Regions from separate parts of the Novosphingobium sp. G106 genome, predicted to be linked through region 1. Evidence: riboswitches for the same ligand, from Rfam matches in the RefSeq annotation. Region 1 holds a riboswitch; the other holds the start of a gene.
What was found. Region 1 has a riboswitch for cobalamin ahead of KRR38_RS07145 (TonB-dependent siderophore receptor). Riboswitches for the same ligand answer to the same signal wherever they lie in the genome.
Positions count from the first base shown of each region.

Region 2: it holds a riboswitch for cobalamin, as region 1 does, so the genes downstream of both, KRR38_RS32640 (cobalamin biosynthesis protein CobG) here and KRR38_RS07145 (TonB-dependent siderophore receptor) in region 1, are expected to answer to the same signal.

Region 1 is NZ_JAHOOZ010000001.1:1,498,819-1,502,220, reverse strand. Features, by position in the region: gene bluB (5,6-dimethylbenzimidazole synthase) at 1-253, shown strand, start outside; gene KRR38_RS07150 (ABC transporter substrate-binding protein) at 240-1,127, opposite strand; cobalamin riboswitch at 1,217-1,410, shown strand; gene KRR38_RS07145 (TonB-dependent siderophore receptor) at 1,552-3,402, shown strand, end outside.
Region 2 is NZ_JAHOOZ010000003.1:117,102-120,503, reverse strand. Features, by position in the region: gene KRR38_RS32645 (precorrin-8X methylmutase) at 1-412, opposite strand, end outside; gene KRR38_RS32640 (cobalamin biosynthesis protein CobG) at 412-1,539, opposite strand; cobalamin riboswitch at 1,784-2,021, opposite strand; gene KRR38_RS32635 (DUF3606 domain-containing protein) at 2,385-2,567, opposite strand; gene KRR38_RS32630 (hypothetical protein) at 2,675-2,887, opposite strand; gene KRR38_RS32625 (hypothetical protein) at 3,013-3,282, opposite strand.

The DNA.
Region 1 (3,402 bases):
GGCCCTGCGCTATTCGACCGTGCTCGCGATCCACACGATGTGGCTGACTGCGCAGAGCCGCGGCATCGGCCTGGGCTGGGTGTCGATCCTCGAACCCGGTTTCGTTGCCGAACTGCTCGGCGCGCCGGCGAACTGGCATTTCATCGCGCTGCTATGCGTGGGCTATCCGGTGGCGCAGCATGAGGTCCCCGAACTGGAGCGCCGGGGCTGGCAGGCGCGGCAGGACTGGCGCGTCCACGTCAGCGAGCGGTGATGCGCCCGCCCCGGTGCCGCTCTAGCTGCTGTGCGAGGCTGCGCGCCGCCTGGACGTAGGCGGGGCCGCCGCAGACGGTCCACGCCTGCGGAATGCTGAGCCGCGGAATTCCGTTCAGCGCCGGGTGGTGGAGCATTTCGGTGCCCTGGTCGCTGACGCGCTCGGTTGCGCTCTCGACGATGAGGTAGTCGGGCCGGGACGCCACCATCTCCTCGAGCGACATCTGCGACAGCGGCGACTTGTCGAGCTTGGCCGCCAGGTTGACGAAACCCAGGCGCGTCATCAGGTCGTCGACCAAGGTACCGGTGCCGGTCAGATAGCCGCGCCGCTGGTAATAGGCGGCGACCTTGCCGCGGCCGACCTTGGGGATGACGGCGAGGTCGCGCTGCATCTGCGCGATCATCGCCTCGCCGCGCTCGGGATGACCGACCGCAGCGGCAGTCGTGCGGATCGCGGCGAAGATGTCGTCCAGCGTATCGGCGCTCTTGAGGTCGATCATGCGATAGTGCTGGTCCTTCAGCACCGCGATCGCGGCGCTGCGCCTGGCGGGCATGCCGAGCACCAGATCCGGCCGGATCGCGAGGATTTCCTCGGCCGAGGTGCCGAGAATGCGCAGGCCGCCGGTCCTGGCCGCCACGGCGGACATCTCGGGCTTGTTGGCATTGCGCGTGAGCCCGGCGATCTGGTTGCGGTCGGCCAGCGCGAGCAGCAGCTGGTCGGCGCAGAGATTGAGCGAGACGATTCGCTGCGGTCGCGCGTTGGCCGGCTGTCGCTGCACCGTCCCGGACGAGGCCCAGCTCGCCGCGCCGGCCATCGCCAGGGCGGTCAGCGACGCCAGCAGTCCGGTGCGGCGGAGGAGGTGGGGAACGGCCATGGTCGCCTCCTTACCTTGCGCCTTCAGCGAAACAAGATGGCGGCCGGACGATCACCCGCCCCGCATTGACGCAGTTCAGCACGTCGACTAGGGGCGCGGCTGCGACAGGTTCCCCGGAGACGGGGATGAAAAGGGAACGGGGTTCAAGACCCCGGCTGCCCCTGCAACTGTAAGCGGCGAGCCATCGCGCCACATGCCATTGGGATCTCACGGTCCTGAGAAGGCGGCGCGAACCGGCATTGACCCGCGAGCCAGGAGACCTGCCCGTCGCGGTCGTCCTTCGCGCGGACAGGGTGTGCCGAGCGGACGGGGGTAAACCCGAGTGACGACATGTCTGGACCGCGTTTGTGCGGGAGATGTGTCGTGCCCGCCGGGTGCGGAATCTCCCAAGCGCGTGGTCCCTTGTCATGGGGTACCCATTGCGATGTTGAAGTCCGTTCTGTTTTCCACTTTCCTTCTCTCGACCGCTGCCTACTCGACGGCCCATGCCGAGGAAGCACCGCAAGAGGCGCCGGCGCCCGATGCCGCCGCTTCCACCAGCACGGTGGCTGACACCGATGCAGGCGGCATTCTGGTGACCGCGACGCGCTTTGCGACGCCGCTCGATCAGGTGCCGGCCTCGGTCACCGTGCTCGACAAGACGGCGATCGACCGCAGCCAGGACATCGGCGTGACCGAACTCCTGCTGCGCACCCCGGGGATCAGTGTGTCGCGCAACGGCGGCTATGGCACGGCGACCTCGCTGCGCATCCGCGGTGCCGAGTCCGACCAGACCGTGGTGGTGATCGACGGGGTCAAGCTCAACGATCCCTCGTCGACCGGCGGCGGCTACAACTTTGCCAACCTGCTGGTCGGTGATGCCTCGCGCATCGAGGTGCTGCGCGGGCCGCAGTCGATCCTCTGGGGCAGCCAGGCGATCGGCGGCGTGGTCAACGTGGTCACTGCCATGCCGACCAAGACGCTCGAAGGCAGCTTCGACCTCGAGGCCGGCTCGCGCGAGACGGTCAGCGCCCGTGCGGCGATCGGCGGCAAGACCGGGCCGCTCGCCTGGCGCATCGGCGGCCAGGCCTTCACCACCGACGGCATCTCGGCGATCTCGCCGGCCTTCGGCGGCAAGGAGGCCGACGGCAATACCAACCGCAACGTCAGCGGCCGGGCCGTGCTCGACTTGGCGCAAGGTATTTCTGTCGACCTGCGCGGTTACTACGCGAAGTCGCGGGTAGAGATCGACAGCACGACTGCGGATTCGCTCGACTACTCGCTCAACAAGGAATTCGTCGGCTACGCGGGCCTGAACTTCGACCTGCTCGACGGACGGTTCCGCAACCGCGTCGCCTATGCCTACACCGATACCGACCGCGACAGCTTCAATCCCACCCGCGCGCGGCCGCAGAGCTTCGATGCGGCCGGAAAGAACCGGCGGTTCGAATATCAGGGCAGCTTCGCCATCGCCGAAGGCTGGACGCTGCTTGCCGGCGCCGAGAACGAGCGCTCGCGCTTCCGCAGCGTCTCGCCGGCAGCCTCGCTGGCGACGCCGGTGCCGGCCCCGACGCGTGGGCAAGTGGAGATCACCAGCGTCTATGGCCAGATCGCGGCCGAGCCGATCGCGGGCCTGACGCTCAACGCCGGCCTGCGCTACGACGATCACGATCGTTATGGCGGCAAGACGCTGTTCGCCGCGGGCGGGGTCTGGCGACTGCCCACGGGCACTCTGCTGCGCGCCAGCTATGGCGAGGGCTTCAAGGCACCGACGCTCTACCAATTGTTCTCCGAATTCGGCAACGCGGCGCTCGATCCCGAACAGGCCAAGGGCTGGGAAGCAGGGGCAGAGCAACGCCTGTTCGACGGCAAGTTGGCCTTCGGCGCCTCCTATTTCGAGCGGAAGACCACGGGCCAGATCATCTTCAACAGCTGCACGGCGGCCTCGACTGTGCCGCTCTGCTTCGTCCCCGGCAGCACGACGACGCGGCGGACCGGTTACTACTCGAACGTCGCGCGCGCGGAGGCTCACGGGATCGAGGCGCAGGGGTCGCTTACGCTTGGCAGGCTCAACCTCGACGGCAATTATAGCTGGACTGTTTCCGACGATCGCTCGGCGGGCACTGCCACCTTCGGCAAGTGGCTGCCGCGGCGGCCGCGTAACGAGGCCAACGGTTCGATCAGCTATGACTGGGCATTCGGCCTCACCACCGGCGCGGCTGTGCGCTGGTCGGGCAAGAGCTATGACAATGCCGCCAATACGACGCTGCTCGCTGCCTATACGCTGGTCGACCTG
Region 2 (3,402 bases), on a different contig from region 1:
GGGCATTGCCGATCGCTACGACCGCGCCGCCAAGGTACGGGCGCCAGAGTTCGAGGGCTGCGGCCGAGCGTGTGTTGGTCATGGCCTTCGCTCGGTCTGGAACGGTCGGATCGTGCAGCGTGCAGACGATCGCATTGTCCGCGGGCAGTCGCGATCGTGTGATCCCCTCGGCGACCATGCGCGCGTCGCACAGGATTGGCGCACCTGCGGCCAGAGCCTTTGCGGCGACTGTCGCGAAAGTCGGCGAGAAGCGGATATGCGCGGCGAGCTCGACCATGCCCGCGGCGTGGATCATGCGGACCGCCACGCGTTCCTCGTCGGACGTGAAGCGGGAGAGTTCGGCTTCGGCACGGATCGTGGCAAAGGACTGGCGGTAGATGGCCTGGCCATCGGTTTCATAGACGTGGGGCATCAAGCGGCTCCGAAAGCGGCGAGCAGTTCGGTGGCGGTAAGCCCGGAGCGCGTCGGTGGATCTGCGGGGCGGGCGGCGAAGGCCAGGTCGAACCGGCCGCCGCGTCCGGTCACGGTGACGTCGGCCATGCCGGGATGCGCGCATCCCTTGGCGCAGCCCGACAGATGCAGCCGGCCCGTGACCAGGGAAGCAAGTCGCAGCGAAAGAGCGCGGGTTTCCACCGTCGCCTGGGGACATGCGGGCGCACCGGGACAGGCCGCGGCGCGCATCGCCGGATGGCCGGGCGCGTCGACGAAGCCCTCGACACGAACCGGCCGAGCCTCTTCGAGCAGCAGCCTGCGCCAGGGCGTGAGGCGCAGCGCAGAGGCACCGCTCCGCTCGGCCAAGTCGCGCAGCGCCGACGCCTCCATACTGCCGAACGGCACTCCCCAGACGTGACCGAGCGGATGAGGGCCGGGAAGGGGCGGCGCGCGGGGAGTGGCCGGACGCAGATCAGCCCGCGCCCAGGCCGGCAGCGGCGCGGCGTGACGCGCGACCCGTCCGGTCTCGGATCCGCCGGTCTCGACGAACCAGTGCGCCAGCGCGATGAGTGCGTCCACGGCCGTGTCGGGCGCCACCGGTGTGCCGCCCGCTCGCCCGTCCGCGCGCAGCAGCAGGGTGCCGTCTCCGCTCCGCTCGATCCTGAAGTCCGCCGGCGCGTCTGTCAGCATCGGGGCGTTTCCGGCATCGATCGCGAAGCCGACCTTCGAGGGCAGCGTCGGCAGGGCGGAAAGGCGTGAGGCCAAGGCCTCTGCCAACCGCGCGTTATGGTCGGCAGCCTGCCAATCGGGCGCGACGAGAATGTTGCGCCGCGTCTCGAGATCGGCGGCCGGATCGACCAGGTCGAGTGCGATCAGCGCGTCGACCACGACATGCCATTTGTCGTCGATCACCCCCCGAATTTGCAGATTGGCGCGATTGGTCAGGTCGATCAGGCCGTTGCCGAAACGCGCGGAGGCATCGCACAGGCCCCGGACCTGATCTGGGCCCATGCGGCCGAGGCGCGGCTTTATGCGAACGAGCAGGCCGTCGCCCGCTGCCATCGGACGCCAGGCGTCCGGGCACCAGCCGCGGATGCGATGGTTCACGCACGTCCCTCCAGCAGGCGGTCGGCCGGATTCCGTGCGCCGGGTGGCAAACATTGCGATATCAAATTCAAGCCCACTCCGTTCACACCGAGCAACGATGGATGGGCTTGCCGATGTCCAGTCGGCCGATGCGCAACGGCGGGGGTGCAAGAAGCGCCGCTCGTCACGCACCGATGCAGCCCAGCCGCAAAGGTTCGTCGCCCGGACGGAGTACACCGTGCCTCGGCCATCCCCTGGGCCAGGGCAAGAGCGACCAGACGCTGGCAGGTCTCCTGGCTCGCGGGTCAAAGCGTGCTGCATGGCCTTCCCAGGCAACGGACGATGGTCCGGCCCAGTGGCTGCCTCCCCGTCTCAGAGGAAGCGATATGCCTCACGCTCGCCGCTTACAGTTGCAGGGACAGCCTCGGATTGAGGTGGCAAGACCACCCGCACCGCGTTCCCTATTAAGTCCCTTACGGGACACCGGCGCGATCTAGTTCGGCTCGCTTATGCGAACCGACTGGATATCCCCTATAGGCTTACGCCGACCTTCGCAACTCATCGCTGAATTCTCTTCAGCGGGCGTTTGCGAGGGAGGGCAGTGCGCATTTGCGACAAAGGAAGAGCGGGCAAAGCTGAGCTGTCCTTCAGACGGATCGACGCCGAGGATCTCCGCGGGAGCACGGTGCTCCGCTAGCAATTGGGTGCTTGAGCACGGCAACCGCATCATCACGATAGTTGCGCCATTCGTCATCGACTTCGAGGGAAACCGAGGGATTATATCCGTCGGCGTTTATGCTGAGACGTTGGGCCGCGATTACTCGCGAAATCCGCTCGATGGCGCTGAGTTGGGACACCGGCATGAATCACCCTTTCAGAAGCTGCGCGGCGGCGTTGCGCGCCTCGCGGCTGTTGCCAACGCGGTCGATAAGCTCTTGGGCCTGCGTGACCAAGAGCCCGAGCTTCTCGGTGAAATGACGAAGCTCGTGCCCCTCTCCTCCCGCCACGAACTGACGATCGCGTCCCGGTTTGGTTGTGTCGCTGACCATGGTCATCTCCTTACGACCTCAACACCCGCCCAGTCGCGCGGTTCCCCGGGACTGAGGGTGCGTCGAGATGCCCGCGCGTCGGCAAAGGTTTTTCTGTCAGAGGGGATTCATTTTAGCCGTCTGATATCGGCGCTTCCCAGGTCATCATAGGACCCGCTTCGAAGTTCGACGAGGCCGCGGATGACGAGTTCACGCAAAACCTCAGCCCAGGTTTCGATCGAAAGCTGCGTCATGTTCTCCACGCCTTCCTTGGCGAGTCCTAACATGTCCTGGTCAAAAGCTAGGAGCTGCTCATTGGTCAGAAGGGTTGCGTCGATCATCGCACGGACAGGTTTTGATTAGCGCGCATATTCAATCAACTCTGCAGGGGATAAGCGGCGTGCCAAGCCCGAAGCCTGCAAGCATCGCATTAATTTTCGATCGCCAAAAAGTCTTTCTGGTGCGGCTACTGGCGGCCGTGCCGACGATCGTGACATCCCGACTGCGAGTAGGGGCTGGCTTGGACGTGGTGGATACGACGATGCTTTACCCCTGCCATCGCCACCCGCTCGTCGGTGATGGTCGTCAGTTTGATCCAACTGTGTCCATGTAGATCGCAGCGTCGGGCCCCTGCCATAAACCAATGCTCGGGCAGTTCGTCGATGTCGGCTACCGATTCTGTGATCTGGACAAACGAGGCCGGCGCTTCGCGTTCGCGCATAAAGCGCTCTCCCATGTGTCCCTCCTTTCGCTAGAAGCGATGGAATGGGTACTTTTATCTACTAGCGGGCCGGGCATGCTCTGGCATCCTCTCCTCGCTCACCCGGCCCTAGACGGACTCCTCGCACAAAGGCTG